Linked DNA regions of Microbulbifer sp. A4B17. Each later gene encodes a partner of the first gene's protein in a complex. Links are inferred from orthologs where the notes say so. Each region holds a gene or a part of one and is shown in the gene's direction. Other genes may lie near its edges.

What was found.
Region 2: the proteins of dnaX (region 1) and dnaN are in contact, whole or in part, in a cryo-EM structure (PDB 8GIZ), measured with the Escherichia coli proteins. The link is inferred for Microbulbifer sp. A4B17 from one-to-one orthologs.
Region 3: the proteins of dnaX (region 1) and BTJ40_RS13325 are in contact, whole or in part, in a cryo-EM structure (PDB 8GIZ), measured with the Escherichia coli proteins. The link is inferred for Microbulbifer sp. A4B17 from one-to-one orthologs.
Region 4: the proteins of dnaX (region 1) and holA are in contact, whole or in part, in a cryo-EM structure (PDB 8GIZ), measured with the Escherichia coli proteins. The link is inferred for Microbulbifer sp. A4B17 from one-to-one orthologs.

Annotation. Positions count from the first base shown.
Region 1 is NZ_CP029064.1:886,076-890,976, forward strand. What follows is about bases 1,361-4,272. They hold dnaX (DNA polymerase III subunit gamma/tau), read left to right. Parts: upstream 1,361-1,784; coding sequence 1,785-3,761; downstream 3,762-4,272. Other genes in these bases: BTJ40_RS03995 (RNA polymerase sigma factor), read right to left, coding at 1,361-1,549; BTJ40_RS04005 (YbaB/EbfC family nucleoid-associated protein), read left to right, coding at 3,817-4,161; recR (recombination mediator RecR), read left to right, coding at 4,192-4,272. In the rest of the region: BTJ40_RS03990 (FecR domain-containing protein), read right to left, coding at 1-666; more of BTJ40_RS03995, read right to left, coding at 1,022-1,360; more of recR, read left to right, coding at 4,273-4,797; rnd (ribonuclease D), read left to right, coding at 4,807-4,901. UniProt on the Escherichia coli protein: Part of the beta sliding clamp loading complex, which hydrolyzes ATP to load the beta clamp onto primed DNA to form the DNA replication pre-initiation complex.
Region 2 is NZ_CP029064.1:777-5,707, forward strand. The notes cover bases 1-2,942. They hold dnaN (DNA polymerase III subunit beta), read left to right. Parts: upstream 1-889; coding sequence 890-1,996; downstream 1,997-2,942. Other genes in these bases: dnaA (chromosomal replication initiator protein DnaA), read left to right, coding at 1-856; recF (DNA replication/repair protein RecF), read left to right, coding at 2,114-2,942. Also shown: more of recF, read left to right, coding at 2,943-3,220; gyrB (DNA topoisomerase (ATP-hydrolyzing) subunit B), read left to right, coding at 3,239-4,931. UniProt on the Escherichia coli protein: Confers DNA tethering and processivity to DNA polymerases and other proteins. Acts as a clamp, forming a ring around DNA (a reaction catalyzed by the clamp-loading complex) which diffuses in an ATP-independent manner freely and bidirectionally along dsDNA.
Region 3 is NZ_CP029064.1:2,997,474-3,002,305, reverse strand. Bases 1,108-3,950 are described here. They hold BTJ40_RS13325 (DNA polymerase III subunit delta'), read left to right. Parts: upstream 1,108-1,937; coding sequence 1,938-2,963; downstream 2,964-3,950. Other genes in these bases: BTJ40_RS13315 (TatD family hydrolase), read left to right, coding at 3,429-3,950; BTJ40_RS13320 (PilZ domain-containing protein), read left to right, coding at 3,068-3,421; tmk (dTMP kinase), read left to right, coding at 1,269-1,889; mltG (endolytic transglycosylase MltG), read left to right, coding at 1,108-1,269. Also shown: BTJ40_RS13340 (aminotransferase class IV), read left to right, coding at 1-208; more of mltG, read left to right, coding at 205-1,107; more of BTJ40_RS13315, read left to right, coding at 3,951-4,205; BTJ40_RS13310 (dUTP diphosphatase), read left to right, coding at 4,233-4,832. UniProt on the Escherichia coli protein: Part of the beta sliding clamp loading complex, which hydrolyzes ATP to load the beta clamp onto primed DNA to form the DNA replication pre-initiation complex.
Region 4 is NZ_CP029064.1:3,978,316-3,983,256, forward strand. The notes cover bases 766-3,717. They hold holA (DNA polymerase III subunit delta), read left to right. Parts: upstream 766-1,715; coding sequence 1,716-2,720; downstream 2,721-3,717. Other genes in these bases: leuS (leucine--tRNA ligase), read left to right, coding at 766-1,091; lptE (LPS assembly lipoprotein LptE), read left to right, coding at 1,178-1,702; BTJ40_RS17515 (hypothetical protein), read right to left, coding at 2,814-3,717. Also shown: more of leuS, read left to right, coding at 1-765; more of BTJ40_RS17515, read right to left, coding at 3,718-3,992; BTJ40_RS17520 (hypothetical protein), read right to left, coding at 4,047-4,532; BTJ40_RS17525 (CsgG/HfaB family protein), read right to left, coding at 4,781-4,941. UniProt on the Escherichia coli protein: Part of the beta sliding clamp loading complex, which hydrolyzes ATP to load the beta clamp onto primed DNA to form the DNA replication pre-initiation complex.

The DNA of each region.
Region 1 (4,901 bases):
TACTTTGGTGCTCTCTGGATTGAGTTCAACATTAAACTCCGTACCTAATACACGAATATTGGCGCTACCGGCGGCAACGGTAAAGGGGCGAGAGGTTTGTCTAGCCACTTCAAAGAAAGCCTCTCCCCGTACTAACTCCGTACGACGCTCATTACGGTTATAGATAACCCGTAACTCACTATTTGAATTCAGCTTTACTTCTGAGCCATCGGAAAGGCTAATGGTTTGTATCTGTCCACGCTCGGTAGCGTATACCTGAGCTTTAAGCTCACCGCCCATGCCTTGATAGCCAACCCAAAGAGCAACTATTGCTCCGCAGGTAGCCAGTCCCCCGCCAATGAGCCACTTGGGCAGTGCCCATTGAGAGTTGTGCTTCTGAAATCCGTGGTTTGATGCTCGCTTAGCGGATTTTGTGGTCGTCCTTGTGTCTCGGGACGGGATGCTTTCTGGGAATAGAGTATCAACCGGCAGGTGGGATATAGCACCAAGATCCCCCCAGAGTTCTGTGATTTCTGCAAAGGCTCGCTGGTTTTCTTCCCGGGAGAGCCACTGGCTGAACTGGTGGCGGTCACTAGAGCTGACTGAGTCGGAGCGCAAACGGGCAACCCAAGCACAAGCCTGATCCAGGCTATCTTCGCTTACTATTTGCTCTGGGTTGGTTTTCATGGCTGCTCTAGCACCTAGGGTTATAAAAATCTTACTTAGTACTTTGATACTAAAAGTTGCATATTACTCAAAGTTTCTTAATTTGTGCGACCTTTACGGTGCGGGCCTCTGAGCAAAAAAATAATTCGAACGCATTTGCAATGTATAACAGTAAAAAGTTCTGTTAGACGGTGAGTCTTAAGTTTTACTCAATATCGCCCTTCGAAGCTGAGACGGCTGAACAGGTTTCTCCCTCAATTAATTTTAAAGGAGGAGTGGTAGGCTGTGAAAAATTGTACTTCATCTTCATTTTTATCATTGTAATTTCAGGGATGACTGCCACAAAGTGACTGAGCTAACTCTCTTAACTTACAGGTCATGGCCCGGGATTTACCTTCTTACGGCACGCTTTCAAAGCCTGCAAAATATACTTCTCAACACTGCTAACCGAGATATTCATCTCCTGGGCGATTTCACTATAGGAGAGGCCTCGGGTCCTGTGCAGTAGAAAGGCTTGGCGACACTTTAGGGGTAGCCTGTCCATGGTGTCGTAGATTGATTGCAGCTGCTGGCGGGCTGCAAGCAGTCTTTCCGGTGACTGGTGGTCAGCATGATCGTCTGTGTAGGGCTCACCCTCCATGGGAAGCTGCTGACTCACGTACTCCACATGGAGTTTGCCTCGGCGCAGCTGGTCCACGGCCAGGTTATTGGCAATCTGGTAGAGGTAGGCCCGTGGGTTCTCGAGTTCCTTTTCATCGCTGAGCTTTTGCAGGCGCAAATAGGCGTGTTGGGCGATATCCTCGGCATCGTCAGGGCTTTTGACAATGCGAGAGACAAAGCGTACCAAGGCCTGTCCGTGCTCGGTAAACAGCCTTTCGAGAAGCGTCTTCCTGGCCTTATTCATTACTGATCGTGATCCCCGTACCCGGCTCGCTGTAGTTATGGACTGATTGTTCTTAGTGCGAGTTGGCGCACAGTTATATCACAAGCATTGGTTTCGCTACGAGAGGTACGATCGAACTTGACTGGTCACGCTCTCCGATTCTCTATGCCTGACGGTGGATGCCGGTATAATGGCGGCCGCGCCACAGGCGCAGACAATAAGACTTTGCAGAGGTGTGTCGAGCACCGGAGATTGAATGAGTTATCAAGTACTGGCACGGAAGTGGCGGCCGAAGCTGTTTCGCGAGATGGTGGGACAGGAGCATGTTCTCCAGGCGTTGATCAACGCCCTGGATAATGGTCGCTTGCATCACGCCTACCTCTTTGCCGGTACTCGTGGTGTGGGTAAAACCACGATTGCACGAATCCTGGCTAAGTGTCTGAATTGTGAAGAGGGAGTCAGTTCTGAACCCTGTGGCCATTGTCATACTTGCAATGAGATTGCCGATGGCCGATTTGTCGACCTGATCGAAGTCGATGCAGCCTCGCGTACCAAGGTCGAAGATACTCGTGAACTGCTTGAGAACGTGCAGTACGCACCGACCCGGGGTCGCTTCAAGGTTTACCTGATCGATGAAGTCCATATGTTGTCGAACAGCTCGTTTAACGCGCTGTTAAAAACCCTCGAAGAACCGCCTCCCCATGTGAAGTTTCTACTGGCAACGACTGATCCGCAGAAGTTGCCGGTTACCGTGCTGTCCCGCTGTCTCCAGTTCAAGCTGAAGAATATGAGCCCCGAGCGGGTTGTGGGGCACTTGAAGTTTGTGTTGGAGCAGGAACAGGTTCCGTTTGAAGAGGGCGCCCTGTGGCATCTTGGTCGCGCGGCAGATGGCAGTATGCGCGATGGGATGAGTCTTACCGACCAGGCCATCGCATTTGGTGGAGGGCAAATTACCGAGGCAGAAGTGCGCGGTATGCTGGGCAGTATCGATACCGGCTTGGTGTGGAAACTGCTGCAAGCCTTGTCCGAAGAGGATGCGCCGGCCTTATTTGCCACAGTTGCTGAGTTGTCCCAGCAGGCCCCTGATTACAGTGCTGCGCTGGCAGAACTCGCCGATAACCTGCACCGTATTGCAGTGGCTCAGGTGTTGCCTCAATCTATCGATAATTCCCTGGGTGATGGTGAGCGACTGAGAAATTTAGCTGGGCGTATCGCCCCGGAAAATGTGCAGCTGTATTACCAGATGGCCCTGCTGGCCCGGCGTGACCTGCCCTTGGCCCCGGATCAGCGCAGTGGCTTTGAAATGGCTCTACTGCGGATGTTGGCTTTCCGCCCCCAGGGTGTTGCGGATATTCCCCGTTCGCCACTGCCATCGGCTTCCGAACCCGTTTCACCAGCACCGGCTCCAGAAGCGCTACAGCCACAGGCTCCTGTAGCGCCAGAAGTACCGGGGGGCAGCCCGCTAAAAAAGCCTGAAGCGGCACAGCCGCAGGCTGTAGCAACGGTTGATCTAGCTCCCTCGCAGGCAGTGCAGGGCCTACAGCCGTCGCAGAATCAGGTAGAGCAGCAAGAGGCAGAGCCGGCGGTCCCAGCTGAATTGATCAGTGAGCCAGCGACGGGGGCTCAGCCGGAGCAAATTACAAGCCCGTCCCCTGTCCAGGGAGTGGCAGAAGAGCGTCCCCAGCGTAAAGATGTCCTGGCCGAGCTGCGCCAGCGAGTTGCGGAAGTGGAGTCGGCGCCGGCACCACAGCAACCAGTACCACAAAATACAGTGAATACCTCGCGGGAGGCTCCGGTAGAAAGCCGCGGTCAGGAAGTGCCAAAAGGGCGTTTGGAAGCATTAACGCCTGGCAGTTGGCCGGTAATGTATGGACAGCTGGGTATTACCGGTATTTTGCACTCCATTGCCCAGCATTTGGAGATGGTGGGCAGGCAGGACAATATACTCTCGTTCACCCTGGATGAATCCTACAGCAGCCTCTACGACGAAGTTCACCAGCGGCGCCTGGGGGACTCTCTGGCAGACTTCTTCCAGCAGCCTGTGGTGGCGCAGATACAAGTAGGGCAGGTACATGGGAGTACCCCCGCCCGGTTAGTCGCAGCTACCCGCCAAGCGCGGCTTGAAGCTGCCCTGGATGCACTGGTCGCTGACCCGCTGGTTCAAGAATTACAGACAGAATTGAGTGCGGAACTGGTGCCGGGCTCCGTAGAATCACTAGTAGTAGAAGATTAATGACAATTAGGGCCCGGTTTATTCAGGGACCACATGCACAAGATAGAGGTTACCTATGAAAGGTTTGGGCGATTTGATGCAGCAGGCCCAGAAAATGCAGGCCGATATGCAGGAAAAAATGCAGAAGATGCAGCAGGAGCTGACGGAACTGCGTATCTGCGGTGAGTCTGGGGCGGGTATGGTCAAGGTGACGATGAATGGTCGCCACGATGTGATATCTGTGGAAATTGATCCCTCCCTGATGACCGAAGAGAAGGAAATGCTGGAAGACCTGCTGGCCGCTGCGGTCAACGACGCTGTGCGCCGTGTAGAGGAAAAAACACAGGAACTGCAAAAGCAGGGGATGGGAGACCTGACTTCAGGTATCAATTTGCCTGAAGGCTTTAAGTTCCCCTTTTAAGAAGTGGCCATCCACTGGTTTTGAGTTTGTATGTTTAGTCCCCTGATTGAAGAGCTGATCCGCGCGCTCCGCTGTCTGCCCAGTGTGGGCCCCAAGTCCGCGCAGCGCATGGCGATGTACCTGTTGGAAAAAGACCGGGAAGCTGCCTCCCTGCTGGCCCAGAGTTTGGCGCGAGCGGTGGAACAAGTGGGGCGCTGTGGGCAGTGTCGCACCCTCACAGAGGAGCCCGTTTGCTCATTGTGTAGCAATAGCCGGCGCGAGCAGGACTCACTTTGCGTGGTTGAGACGCCCGCTGATGTTCTGGCTATTGAGCAGGCCGGTAATTACCACGGTCGCTACTTTGTCCTGCATGGGCATCTCTCGCCCATTGATGGCATTGGCCCGGGGGACCTGGGGATCGACTTGCTGGAGCAGAGGCTCGCTACTGAGCAGTTGCGCGAACTTATTGTCGCCACTAACCCTACGGTAGAAGGTGAAGCTACCGCGCAGTACATCGCGGAGAGAGCTCGTGCCCAGGGGGTGGCGGTGAGCCGGATTGCCCACGGTGTGCCCATCGGCGGAGAGCTGGAATATATCGATGGCGGCACTCTTGCCCATGCATTTAATAGTCGAACCGCATTTTTCTCTGGCAGTTGAGTGATATCGATGACAGAAATAGATACCACTCCACGCTGGGTCGACAGTTACGAGCAGCTGGTAGAGTTGTGTGCAGAGTGGCGCAAGCAGAGTGCGGTAGCCTT
Region 2 (4,931 bases), 890 kb from region 1 along the record:
CGCGGTTGGCAACGCACTGCTGGAGCGCAACCCCAATGCTAAGGTGGTGTATTTGCACTCCGAGCGCTTTGTTGCAGATATGGTGAAAGCGCTACAGCTGAATGCCATCAGCGACTTTAAGCGCTATTACCGGTCTGTTGACGCCCTGTTGATTGATGATATCCAGTTCTTTGCCGGTAAGGAGCGCTCTCAGGAAGAGTTTTTCCATACCTTTAATGCCCTGCTGGAAGGTGGTCAGCAGATTATCCTAACCTGTGACCGCTATCCCAAAGAGATCGACGGCTTGGAAGAGCGTTTGAAATCCCGCTTTGGCTGGGGATTAACGGTGGCTGTAGAGCCTCCGGAGCTCGAGACCCGAGTCGCTATTTTGATGAAGAAGGCCGAGCAGGTGGGTGTGGATTTACCTCACGACTCCGCTTTCTTTATTGCGCAGCGCATTCGCTCCAATGTGCGAGAGCTTGAAGGTGCACTGCGCCGCGTAATTGCCAATTCGCAATTTACCGGTCGCGCTATTGACGATGTCCTTGTGCGCGAAGCACTAAAAGACCTGTTGGCCCTACAGGATCGATTGGTCAGTGTGGATAATATCCAGCGGGTTGTCGCTGAATACTACAAAATTAAGGTGGCGGATTTGCTCTCCAAGCGGCGCAGTCGCTCGGTGGCCCGTCCCCGCCAAGTCGCTATGTCCCTGGCCAAGGAGCTGACCAATCACAGCTTGCCGGAGATCGGCGATGCCTTCGGTGGTCGCGACCACACAACAGTACTGCATGCCTGCCGCAAAATACGTGAGTTGCAGGAGTCCGACGCGGATATTCGCGAGGATGTTAAGTTGCTGACACGGTCGCTGACCACTTAATCGAATAACTGACAAAACAAGGCGAAACTACCGATGAAATTCAATGTGAGCCGGGACGCCCTTCTGAAGCCGTTACAACTGGTGGCCGGTGTTGTTGAGAAACGCCAAACACTGCCAGTCCTGGCCAATGTGTTGATGCAGTTACAGGGCCAGGAACTCTCCCTGACCGGTACTGATCTGGAAGTGGAAATTGTCGGCCGTCTCGGTGTAGACGGTGTAGAAATGGAGGGCGAGGTGACTGTTCCCGCACGCAAGCTGCTGGATATTTGTCGCTCTCTGCCCGATGGTGCTGAACTGAAGTTTGAGCGCGATGGCGAGCGCCTGATACTGCGCAGTGGCCGCAGCCGTTTTCAGCTGTCGACTCTGCCCGCAGCGGACTTCCCGAACCAGGAAGAGGCCAGTGCACAGACCCGTTTCGATATCTCCCAGCGCGAGATCCGCCGCCTGATAGAAGCCACCAGTTTTGCTATGGCTCAGCAGGATGTGCGCTATTACCTGAATGGTTTACTGCTAGAGTGTCGCCCGCAGCAGCTGCGCGCGGTTGCTACTGATGGCCACCGCTTGGCGCTTTGCGATCGCGATGCCCCCGGCCTGGATGTCGCCACGCCTATCCAGGCTATTGTGCCGCGCAAAGGCGTACTTGAGCTGGGTCGTTTGCTTGAAGACAGCGATGCACAGGCACAGGTAGTGCTGGGTAACAACCATATTCGTGTGGTTAGTGGTCAGTTTACTTTCACTTCCAAGCTGGTGGACGGGAAGTTCCCTGACTACGAGCGCGTGTTGCCGCGAGGGGCGGGCAATGTGGTCTATGCCGATCGCCAGGGTTTGCGCCAGGCCTTCTCCCGCGCAGCGATTCTCTCCAACGAGAAATACCGTGGGGTGCGTCTTCAGGTTTCTGAGGGGTTATTGCAGATTGTTGCCAACAACCCGGAGCAGGAAGAGGCGGAAGAGCAGATGATGGTGGATTACGTAGGTGAGCCAATGGAGATTGGCTTTAACGTTTCCTATCTGCTGGACGTCACTGGTGCTATTCACAGTGACCAGATCCGTATCAGTTTGGCGGATGCCAATAGCAGTGCTCTGCTGCAGCAACCTGAAGAAGGTGATGCGCTGTACGTGATTATGCCTATGCGCCTGTAAGGCAGCCCACCCATTGCTCTTTTCTGAATGGATTGAGGCTACCCCCCCGCTCGGTGGGGTAGCCGATAAACAAAGCGATGCTTGTGCATCGCGCTCTTCACTCTGGGGGAGGTGTCTGTGGCGCTGACCCGTCTTCTCTTATCTAATTTTCGAAATATCTGCTCTGCCGATCTCAAACTGGGTCCTGGCGTTAACGTGTTTTGCGGTGCGAATGGCAGTGGCAAGACTTCACTGCTAGAGGCGGTACATATGCTGGCAACCGGTCGTTCCTTTCGCTCTCGCCAGCATAAGTCGGTTATTCAGCATGATACTGGTGGGCTTACGGTTTTTGCCCAGCTCGATACAGGTTTTAACTTGGGGGTAGAGCGCCTCGCAGATGGCTCGGGCCGAATCAGGGTTAACCAGGCTCCAGCGGAATCCAGCTCACAGCTTGCTAGTTGCCTGCCCCTTCAATTGATAAACAGTGAAAGTTTTTCCGCACTTGATGGTGGCCCCGGCATTCGGCGCCGATTATTGGATTGGACAGTGTTCCACGTGGAACATTTATTTGCCCAGGAGTGGAAAAATTATCAAATCGCACTGCGGCAGCGAAATGCTCTCCTGCGTCGTGGTAAAATCGATGAGGCTAGCATCGGCGTATGGGAAGAGCAGTTGGCCCTTAGTGGCGAGCGTGTAAACGATCTGCGATTAGCTCAGTTTTCTCAATTGCAGTCTGCCGTTTCGCAACTTCTCGGTGAGTTACCACAGAGCCTGTTGAGCCGTGTCGATATGAGTTACCGTCGTGGCTGGCGTAAAGAAGTTGACCTGCGTGGCGCTCTATCTGAATCACGGGAATCAGATGTTTCACAGGGGCATACGCGTATTGGTCCCCATAGGGCGGATATTCGTTTTACCGTAGCCGGTGAGTCGGCCCACAATATTCTATCTCGAGGCCAACAGAAGATGTTGGTGTGTGCGGTGCGCACGGCCATGGCGGAGGTAGTCTGTAGGCAGGGGGATATGCCAGTATTCCTGGTAGATGACTTGCCGGCAGAGCTGGATGACAGTAACCAACAGATTTTTGCGCATTGGGTTGGGCGTTGTGCCAGCCAGGTGCTTGTAACCGGAATTGAGGAGGGCACTACAAGCCGCCCTTGGCGGCAACTAGATGCCCCTTGGAATTGCCCGAAAGTGTTCCACGTGGAACATGGGAAGATCAGTGCCGAAGCTTCGGCCGCACAATAAGTTTAATGGAGCGAATAAATGTCAGAGCAGCAAAGCTATGACTCAAGCAGTATCAAGGTATTAAAAGGCCTGGATGCGGTGCGCAAGCGCCCCGGAATGTATATTGGTGATACCGACGATGGCACCGGTCTGCACCACATGGTATTCGAGGTGGTCGACAACTCCATCGATGAAGCGCTGGCCGGCCACTGTGATGAGATCCGTGTAACCATCCACCCGGATGAGTCCATTTCCGTATCGGACAATGGCCGTGGTATCCCGACAGAGATTCACCCGGAAGAGGGGGTTTCTGCAGCAGAAGTGATTATGACCGTCCTTCACGCAGGCGGTAAATTTGATGACAACACCTACAAGGTCTCCGGCGGTTTGCACGGGGTAGGGGTATCGGTGGTAAACGCTTTGTCCAAAGAGCTGAAGCTGACTATCCGTCGCGGTGGCAAGATCCACGAGCAGACCTACCACCACGGAGTGCCCCAGGCACCCCTGGAAGTTGTGGGTGACAGCGATACCACCGGCACTACGGTGCACTTCAAACCGTCTGAGGATACCTTCAGTAATATCGAGTTCCATTTCGATGTGCTGGCCAAGCGCCTGCGCGAGCTGTCCTTCCTGAACTCCGGTGTGCGTATTGTCCTGAAGGATGAGCGCAGTGGTAAGGAAGAGGTCTATGAATACGAGGGTGGTCTGAGTGCCTTTGTGGAGTTCCTCAACCAGAACAAAACTCCGATTAACAAGGTTCTGCACTTCCAGAGCCAGCGCGAAGACGGCATTGCAGTAGAGGTGGCATTACAGTGGAACGATAGCTTCCAGGAAAGCATCTTCTGCTACACCAACAATATTCCCCAGCGCGACGGTGGTACCCACCTGGCGGGCTTCCGTGCAGCCCTGACCCGCGGTCTGAACAGCTATATCGAGCGGGAAGGCCTGGGTAAGAAAGACAAGGTGAACACCACTGGCGATGACGCCAGGGAAGGTCTCACCGCGATTATCTCTGTGAAGGTTCCGGACCCGAAATTCTCCTCCCAGACTAAGGACAAGCTGGTTTCATCCGAAGTGAAACCCGCTGTAGAACAGGAGATGGGTCACCACTTCACAGACTACCTGATGGAGAACCCACAGGAAGCCAAATCTGTCGTCACCAAGATGATCGACGCGGCCAAAGCCCGTGAGGCGGCCCGCAAGGCCCGTGAAATGACTCGCCGCAAGGGAGCGTTGGATATTGCCGGCCTGCCCGGAAAACTGGCAGATTGCCAGCAAAAAGATCCGGCACTATCTGAGATTTACTTAGTGGAGGGTGACTCCGCCGGTGGTTCTGCCAAGCAGGGCCGCGATCGCCGCACCCAGGCGATCCTGCCGCTGAAGGGTAAGATCCTCAATGTGGAAAAAGCGCGCTTTGATAAGATGCTCTCAAGTGCCGAAGTGGGTACCCTGATTACCGCACTGGGCTGTGGTATCGGCAAGAGTGAGTTCAACCCGGATAAGTTGCGTTACCACAGCATCATCATCATGACCGATGCTGACGTGGATGGAGCCCATATCCGTACCCTGTTGCTCACCTTCTTCTTCCGTCAGATGCCGGAGCTGATCGAGCGGGGTCACATCTACATCGCCCAGCCGCCGCTGTATAAGATCTCCAAGGGCAAACAGGAACAGTACCTGAAGGATGAGGGCGCTCTGACCCAGTTCCTCACCAACGCCGCCCTGGAAGGCG
Region 3 (4,832 bases), 2.1 Mb from region 1 along the record:
CGGTGTGATGCGGCAATGGCTTTTGGGTCAAATCCACTGGAAAGAGCGGGATATGGATCTTACGGAACTCTGTGAGGCCGATGAACTGGCCCTCTGCAACAGTGTTCGGGGTGTATTACCAGTGGTAGAGGTAATCGGTTACAAGAATTGGTCTGTGGGCTCAGAGACCCGCAGGCTGCAGAAGCTGATATTGGATAAATTGTGGTGAAGAAAAAGCAAGCGAGTTTCGCTTGGAGGGTATTGAAGCTGTTTTTTAGCGGGCTGGTATTGGCCAGCCTGGTTGCAGTTGCATCTCTGTACGTGGCAAAGGAAGCCCTGGAATCTCCTCTGCCAATTGCTCAAGAGGGGCTTAAGCTTCAGGTGGAGAAGGGCGGAAGCCTGTCCCGGACGCTGCGAAGCCTCCAGGGAGAGGGCGTTATCCAGTGGCCGCAGATACTTCTCGCCTACGCCTATTGGGAAGGCACAACAGAAATTCATTCCGGCGAGTACCTGGTTCCCTTTGGCAGTAATGCCCGGGATCTGATTGCGCGCCTGAATCGCGGCGAGGTCACTCGCTACCGGGTTACCCTGTTGGAAGGCTGGACTTTCCGCCAGGCCCTGCAACAAATCCGCTCCGGCGAAAGTATTGTTCAGTCCGAGGCGGGTAGTGATGTCAGTGCCGCTGCCCGGGCCCTGGGCTTAAAGGAAGATGAGGCTGAGGGATGGATTTTCCCAGACACCTACGTTTACCGTTCCGGCACCACAGATATTGAGTTGCTGCGCCAGGCCTATGACCGGATGCAGAAAGTTTTGGATGAGGAGTGGCGGTCAAAAGGGGATGATCTTCCCTATAAGTCTCCCTATGAAGCTTTAATCATGGCTTCGATTATCGAAAAAGAGACTGGGCAGCCTTCCGAGCGCAGTGAAATAGCGGGTGTTTTTGTGCGCAGGCTCAACAAAGGCATGCGCTTGCAGACAGACCCCACTGTTATTTATGGTCTGGGTGAGGAATTTGATGGAAATTTGACCCGAACCCATCTGCGCCAGCCAACACCTTATAACACCTATGTTATCAATGGCCTTCCTCCCACGCCGATTGCCCTGCCTGGGCGAGCGGCAATTCGGGCCGCTTTAAATCCGAAGCCCGGTAAAAGTTTGTATTTTGTCGGTAAAGGAGATGGGTCCCATCATTTTTCAGCGACTCTGACAGAGCACAACCGTGCGGTGCGGGAGTATCAGCTGAAAAGACGAGCGGATTACCGCTCGAGTCCGGCAAAAGGAAAGGATTAGTGTCGCACGGCAAGTTCATTACCCTCGAGGGTGTAGAGGGAGTGGGGAAATCCACCAACTTACTCTTCATTACCGAGTGGCTCAAAAAGCACAATATAAAGTTTATCCAAACCCGGGAGCCGGGTGGCACCCCGTTGGCTGAACAGCTGCGCGAGCTGTTACTGGCAAAACGGGATGAATCGGTTGACCCCACGGCAGAATTATTGATGGTGTTTGCCGCCCGCGCACAACATCTGTCTCAGGTTATACTACCCGCGTTAAAACGTGGGGATTGGGTAATCTGTGATCGCTTCACCGATGCTACCTATGCCTATCAAGGTGGCGGTCGCAAACTGGATCGACAGTTAATCGAGCAGTTGGAGCAGACAGTTCAAGGGGATTTGCGCCCAGATAAAGTACTCCTTTTGGATCTCGACCCGGAAGTGGGGCTGCAGCGAGCCGCACGCACCGGGGAAGCAGATCGTTTTGAGAGTGAGCATTTGGCGTTCTTCCAGCGGGTGCGCGCGGCATATCGCGAGCGAGCTGAAGCGGCACCTGCCCGTTATGCAATTGTTGATGCCAGCCAATCTCTGGAGAAGGTGCAGGTGGACCTAGCCAGGCAATTGGAGCTGTTGCTTTAAGCTATCTTGCCCCCAGAATCTATTTTCAAATGATAAGACTTGTGGCTGATGTCTGTGCCTGAAACTTTTGAGTATAAATCGATACCGGTACCTTTACCCTGGCACTTCGAGCAATGGCAGAGATTGGTTTTGCAGTTGCAGGCGGGCCGCTGCCCGCACGCTTTACTGCTGACCGGCCCGGAGGGGTTGGGGAAGCGACAATTCGCGGCTGCTTTTACTGCGTTGGCCCTATGTGAACAACCGAGGGCAGGTCAGGCTTGTGGAGAGTGTAAGGATTGTCGGTTGTGGATGGCTGGCTCGCATCCTGATTTCCTACAAGTTGAACCTGAAAAGCCCGGTGGACCTTTGAAAGTGGAGCAAATCCGCCAACTGGGCAACTTCGTTTCCCGTACCAGTGGGCGGGGCGGGGCGCGCCTGGTTTGTTTGTCGCCTGCGGAGGCGATGAATATCAATGCAGCCAATGCTTTGTTGAAAAACCTTGAAGAGCCTGCAGCTTCCGTTATCTTTGTGCTGATCACCGATGCCCCCATGGGTCTTCTGCCAACGATTAGAAGTCGTTGTCAATCCATTGCTTTTCCACCTCCAACTGAAGAGATCGCGCTACAGTGGTTATACAGCAATGGGCTGGAAGAGCCGCTGGCACAGAGAGTCTTAACCCTGGCCGGTGGGGCACCATTATTGGCTGCTGAACTGGCTGAGCCCAAGCCGAGGGAAGTACGCGAGCAGTTTTTAAAAGATCTCGATGCTGTAGCTCAGGGCACGGCGAGCGCCGTCTCTACGGCGGGCCGTTGGGAAGCACCAGCCGAGGGGGTTGAGTTGGTCCAACTGCTGCTTTTCTGGCAGCACTGGCTGACCCAGATGGTGCAGATACGCAGTTGCGATCTCAGTGGAGATGCCCAGTTAATGAGTCTGTTGCAGAGGTTGCCGGGGTTGGGAGAGCAAAGCCTGCAGCCGGTTTTTGCCTTCTACGATCATTTACTCCAGGCACGCAAGGGATTGCTGGGCACAGCCAACCCAAACCGTCGCTTGCTGCTTGAAGAATTATTCATCCGCTGGGCAAAGCTTTTTGCTTAGGTGTCCTGCACAAATGGGGTGGGGCCATTGGCGCTGCCTGGACACAGGCTGCGGGCTTAGATAAGTTAGCGCATCATTTAGAAATATAAACATTGAGGTTGTCCATGAAAGCCATGGGAGGCGGTGCCCGCAACGGCATCCTGTCACTGAAAATCCAGGATAAATCTGTGCTCTACGCGGCCTATATGCCCTTCGTTAAGAATGGTGGCCTGTTTATCAGTACCGATAAGTCGTACAGCCTTGGCGATGAGGTGTTTCTGCTTCTGAGCTTGATGGATGAGCCAGAAAAAATTCCAGTTGCCGGTAAAGTGATCTGGATTACCCCCAATGGTGCCCAGGGCAACCGCACTCCCGGTATCGGGGTTCAATTTGGCGATAAGGACAATATCGCCCAAAACAAGATTGAAACCCATTTGGCGGGAACTTTAGAATCCAGCCGCCCAACCCATACGTTGTAACCCTCTAATGCTTGTTGATTCTCACTGTCACCTGGACAGACTTAAGCTCGATAAATTTGATGGCGATCTGGATGCTGTATTGGATCTGGCCCGCAGTCGCGGTGTTGGCAGGTTCCTCTGTGTCGGTATCAGTCTGGAAAACGCCGATGCGGTTGTTGAAATCGCATCCCGCTACGAGGACGTAGTCTGTTCCGTTGGTGTGCACCCGCTGGATGTCGACTCCGGCATGGCGGATGTTGAGCGACTGGTAGGAATGGCTAACCAGCCCAATGTTGTTGCATTGGGGGAGACAGGCCTGGATTACTATTACAGTACTGACACTCAGGAAATCCAGCAGCAGAGCTTTATTGCACACCTGAAAGCGGCAGGGCAGGCAGAGCTTCCGGTTATTGTGCATACGAGAGATGCGCGGGAAGATACTATCGCTCTCATTAAAGAGCACGGTAATACCAATACCGCAGGTGTTCTGCACTGTTTTACCGAGAGCTGGGATATGGCCAAGGCTGCCCTGGATCTCAATTATTATATTTCTTTGTCCGGTATCGTGACCTTTAAAAATGCCGAGGAGCTGCGGGATGTCGCCCGCAGGCTGCCTTTGGATCGGTTACTCGTTGAGACCGACTCCCCTTATTTGGCCCCAGTGCCCTATCGGGGTAAGCCCAATATTCCGGCCTATGTGCGTGAAGTGGCGGAATTTATCGCTGATTTACGCGGTATTCCCTACGAAGAGCTGGCCGAAATCACCTCAGAAAACTTTTTCAGATTATTCCCCCGGGCAGTTTGATCCGGGTCTATTGGATGTTCCCCTATGATGAAGCAGCAGCTGCAAGTCATGCTGACTCTGCAAGACGAGATTAATACGGTAGTTAATGAGAACTGGCGTGAGCAAAATTTTGCCTGGTACCGCGCAATTTGGGTGGAAAGTGCAGAGCTGTTAGATCACTACGGCTGGAAGTGGTGGAAAAAGCAGCTTCCGGAAATGGACCAGGTAAAACTTGAGCTGGTGGATATTTGGCATTTCGGATTGAGTCTTGAATTGCAAAAAGGCTCCCCGCAGAAAGTAGCTGAAATTATGCTGAAGGAATTTGATGGTTCTGAGCGTTCAGCAGGCGATTTCCGTGAAAATCTCGAGTCTTTCACCTTGAGCACCCTGGCCACCAAACAGTTTGATGTTGCTGGTTTTGCTCAACTATTGGCTGATGCAGGAATGTCTTTTGCTGAGTTGTACCAGCGATACGTCGGTAAAAATGTACTTAACCGATTCCGCCAGGATAACGGCTACAAAGATGGCAGTTATGTGAAAACCTGGGCGGGCCGCGAAGACAATGAACATCTTGCGGAAATTGCAGGACTTTTGGATTCGTCTACTGCTGATTACAGTGATCAGGTTTATATGGCTTTGCAAGAGCGT
Region 4 (4,941 bases), 3.1 Mb from region 1 along the record:
ATGCCCGCTATACCTGCCCAGATTTTGAGGAGGGTATGCTGGATCCGGACCGCGCAAACTACTGGCTCCCCGTCGACCAGTATGTAGGTGGTATCGAACACGCTATTCTGCACCTTCTCTACGCGCGCTTCTTCCATAAGCTGATGCGGGATGAGGGGCTGGTTAATAGCGATGAGCCCTTCAAGCAGCTGCTGTGTCAGGGCATGGTGTTGGCCGAATCCTTCTATAAGGAAGAGCACGGCCACAAGACCTGGATCAACCCCGCAGATGTGGACGTCGAGCGCGATGACAAGGGCAAGCCGACCAAAGCGATTGAGCGAGCCACCGGCGAAGAGATTATTGCCGGCGGCGTGGTAAAGATGTCCAAATCCAAGAACAACGGCATAGACCCTCATGCTGCGGTTGAGGAGTACGGTGCCGATACCGTGCGCCTGTTCACCATGTTTGCCGCCCCTCCGGAGCAGACCCTTGAGTGGCACGATGCCGGTGTGGAAGGTGCGAGTCGCTTCCTGCGCAAACTCTGGAAGACCGTTCACGCCCATATTGCCGCAGGCTCCAGTGAAGCACAGATCGACCAGCAGTCCCTCAATGACAAGCAACAGCAGCTGCGCCGCAAAACCCACGAAACGATCCAGAAAGTGGGCGATGACTATGGCCGCCGCCAAACCTTTAATACCGCTATCGCTGCGGTAATGGAACTGCTGAATGAGATCGGTAAGCTGGCGGATCGCAACAGTGGTCAAGGACTGGCAGTAGAGAGAGAGGCACTGCAGGCAGCAGTTTTACTCCTGGCTCCGGTAACCCCTCATATCTGCCATCAGTTGTGGCAGGTTCTGGGTAATATCAGCGCCCTGATTGATGCACCCTGGCCGGCAGTAGATGAAAAAGCACTGGTGCGCACCTCGATTACCTTGGTAGTCCAGGTCAATGGGAAGGTGCGCGCAAAGCTGGATGCGCCCGCCGACGCAGACAAAGAGAGCCTGGAAAAGCTCGCCCTTGCCGATGAAAACGTCCAGAAATTTATCGGTGAAGCTACTGTGCGTAAAGTTATCGTAGTGCCTGGCAAATTAGTAAATATTGTCGCCAAGTAAAGACCCACAATAAGATCGCCGGGAGCTGTACTCCCGGCCCGCTTAAGTCAGCTTCCTGTAGCCGACAAGACCAAGGCAAGTAGTTTATGAAAACAATCGCAAGTCGAGTCTTTATTTTCCTTCTCGCTATCACCATTGCCGGTTGTGGCTGGCATCTAAGAGGCGCACCTAAAAACTTTCCTCCTGGAAGCACACTATATATATCTACAGAAAATCCCCGCAGTGACATTGCAGATCAATTAACTCGACTGCTAAACAATGCTGGTATACCTATGGCGGAGTCTCCTGCAGAATCAGACTATGTTTTGATTATTCACCAGGAAACTGAGCGGAAACTGACGGTAGCTGTGGACTCTGAAGGCCGGGCCTCAGAGTACGAGCTGATTACCAGTGCAATATACAGTGTACGAACTGCTAGTGGAGAAGTACTCCTTAATAAAGCGCAGGCCGATGTTTACCGAACCTTGGAATGGGATACCGATGAAATTGTCAGTAAGAGTGAAGAGGAAAATACGTTGCGTGCTGAAATGCAACGGGAGCTTATCGGCCGCATTATCGACCGCTTACGACGCATAGACGTGAATGCCTCATTAGAAGACAAGAGCTACTAGGTTAGTTTTATTAATGCGCGTTAACCCCCATCAATTATCACAAAATCTAAAAAAGGGCCTATCACCAATCTTTATTATCACTGGTGATGAGCCCTTAATAGTACAAGAGTGCTGCGATTTAGTTCGCTCAACAGCAAAAAAGCACGGTTTCACCGAGCGAGAACTTATTCACGCAGAACATAATTTTGACTGGAGCACGCTGGTTGCTTCAGCCGGAAATATGTCTCTTTTTGCAGAAAAAAAACTCGTCGAGCTGCGTTTGCCCGGAGGTAAACCGGGGGATAAGGGCAGTAAAGCCCTGCAAGAGTTTGCTTCACTAGCAAGTGAGGATCTTTTGCTTTTACTGGTATTACCGAAACTTGATAAATCACAGCTCAACAGCAAATGGGTCAAGGTCTTAGAACAATCGGGAGTACTGGTTCAGGTATGGCCTGTGACTATTCAGGAAATGCCCCGTTGGATCAACCAGCGCCTTACATCAGCAGGCCTCTCAGCCGAACCCGAAGCAGTACAAATCCTGGCAGAAAGAGTAGAAGGCAACCTGCTTGCCGCAAGCCAGGAGATAGAAAAGCTTAAGCTTTCCAGCCCCGGGCAAGAGATCACCCGGGAAATGATGGAGCATAGTGTTACCAGCTCCGCACGCTACAGTGTCTTTAACCTAATCGATACCGTTTTATCTGGTGACTCAGTTAAGGCTGTCAAAACACTCGACGGATTACGGATTGAAGGTATTGAGCCGCCCATTGTACTTTGGGCCATAGCAAGAGAAATTCGCACCCTTCTCGATATCATGGAAAAACTGGATCAAGGCCAACCTCTTGCAAGGTTAGTCAGGCTACAAAAGCGACAACCACTGATCCAGGGAGCCCTCCACAGACTTAACAAAAGGCAGCTGGAGAGTCTGTTAATTCGTGCACGAGCGATAGATGTTTCTATCAAAGGGGGAAGTGGGCAGCAATCTCCATGGACAGGGCTATTAGAGTTGACTCTCAATTTTTGCGGACAGAGAACCATTTAATCGATCTTACTCTGGATAAAACTCAGTTTCTCTTTTTATATATAAAAAACCGCCCCTTTGGGGCGGTTTTTTCATATCTGAAACTTTTTAGAATCAGTTCTGGGAGATAGTAGCAACGTTGCTGGTACCAACCTGCTCAATGCTAGCCATATTATATGCACTGGACTGATTAACAGTAGCGATATTCTCGTAACCGCCCTGCCCAACATGAGCGGAATGCTCGTAGCCAGTTTGAGCCACAGTAATCAGGTTATCGCCACCAAAGTCTTGGTGAACATCTGCCAGGTTCAAATCTCCCGCCTGATCAATATCTACAGTATTTGCAACACCAGCACTGTAACCATAGGCATAGTTGCTGTTGCCTGTCTGACCAATATTTGCCAGGTTTGCATCGCCATACTGACCGAAGTCAGCACTATTCATGTCACCGGTTTGAACAAGATTAGCAGTGTTATCAAAGCCGGATTGAGCCATATAACCCAAGTTATTGGTCTCATTCTGGGTAATATTGGCAACGTTGTTAGCACCTGATTGGTAACCAAAAGCAGCGTTAGCATCACCTTGCTGCAGGATAGTAGCGGTGTTGCTAATGCCTGATTGAGACAGGTCGAGCAGGTTAATATCACCGTTCTGCATCAGGTTTGCAGTGTTTTCAGCACCTGACTGATAGACAGCACCCACGTTGAAGTCACCTACCTGACCCCCAGCAAAACCATCAAATGAAGAGTACCATGTGCTGTTCCAAACACCGTTATTATCGCCTACCTGGGTGCTGACGAAATAGTTACCATCACCTTCCTGTTGCAGAACACCCATGTTGTCGTTGCCGTCCTGATACATATCGGCATAGCTGAAGTTTGAGTCAGTATACTGATCCAAGTGGATCATATTCTCACTACCAAACTGCGCAGCGTAGGCTCTATTGTAAGAACCGGTCCACTGGTGGATAGTTCCTGAGTTACCTTCCCCATCCTGGTAGGCCATAGCCTCACTGCCCATTTGGTTCGTTTGGCTCGTGTAAGCTATGTTGCGGTTACCAAGTTGGGTTTGATCGATGTAGTTATCATCGGCTGACGCCTGATATGTAGTAGCTACGTTATCATTACCTTCCTGCCACTGATAGGCAGCGTTGTTGTTAGCGGCAGATACCTGGGTAACATCTGCATAGTTATCCTCACCGAGCTGTACCTGATCACCGTAGTTACTATCAGCTACAGCCTGGCCTGCGCTAGCAATCAAAGCAATAGCAGCAGCAAGTGTAATCTTTTTCATCTATCAATCTCCCTCAGAATAAAATTATAAATACAAGTAAAATAGTGCAATGCCTTAATCGTACTGCACCAGTTGCACCGCATGGTCGTCACCGAACTGCGCGACAAAACCAAACAATCCATCACCATTTTGAATAATATTTGCAGAGTTTCCGTAGCCCACCTGGCTGATTAAAGCCACATTGTCTACGCCATTCTGTATCGCTGTAGCTTGGTTGTAGGCTCCCGACTGAGATATCGCAGCATAATTAGAATCGCCTGTCTGATGCACCAACGCCGCATTGGAGTCACCCTCCTGTATCAGGACAGCCTGGTTGTAAAGGCCAGACTGGGTAACTTCAGCAAGGTTGTGATCACCCACTTGTGAAACCTGAGCCAGGTTACCCGTAATAGAATCTTTCCTTAACAGGAGAAGATCCAGAGCTCCCTGCCCTGCAGACAATTCATTGTGGTCATCTAAATCAGAAGCCCAGCAAACCGAAAGCGGTAAAACCAGAAACAGAAATAAAATTGCCGTTACTCGTTTAGCTGTAGCAATCACCAACCACCTCTCTATAAAGAACGGTTAACAACTATAAGAAACAACGTAAACAACTATAGGTAAAAACAAATAAATATTAAATCAGAAGAAAGATTATATTTAATGAAAAAGAGCAAGAGGAACGTAAAACTTTTGTATTAGGCTTGAATATAAACCTAATACACACAAAATTTAATAAAATTCCATTCCATTAAATTACATATAAAAACAGAGATATACACCAACAATTTTTAAATATCTTTAAAGATTTATAAAATTTTAACTGGAGTAGCCGCATATTCACTAAGGACAGACATAGGATACTGACTGTTATCTTCCAAAGCCCACAAATTAGCATTCACCCCCTGGGATATTAGGTGAATTACCGCAGACTCTATTGCTGATAGAACGCATAACTGGGCGGGGTCAT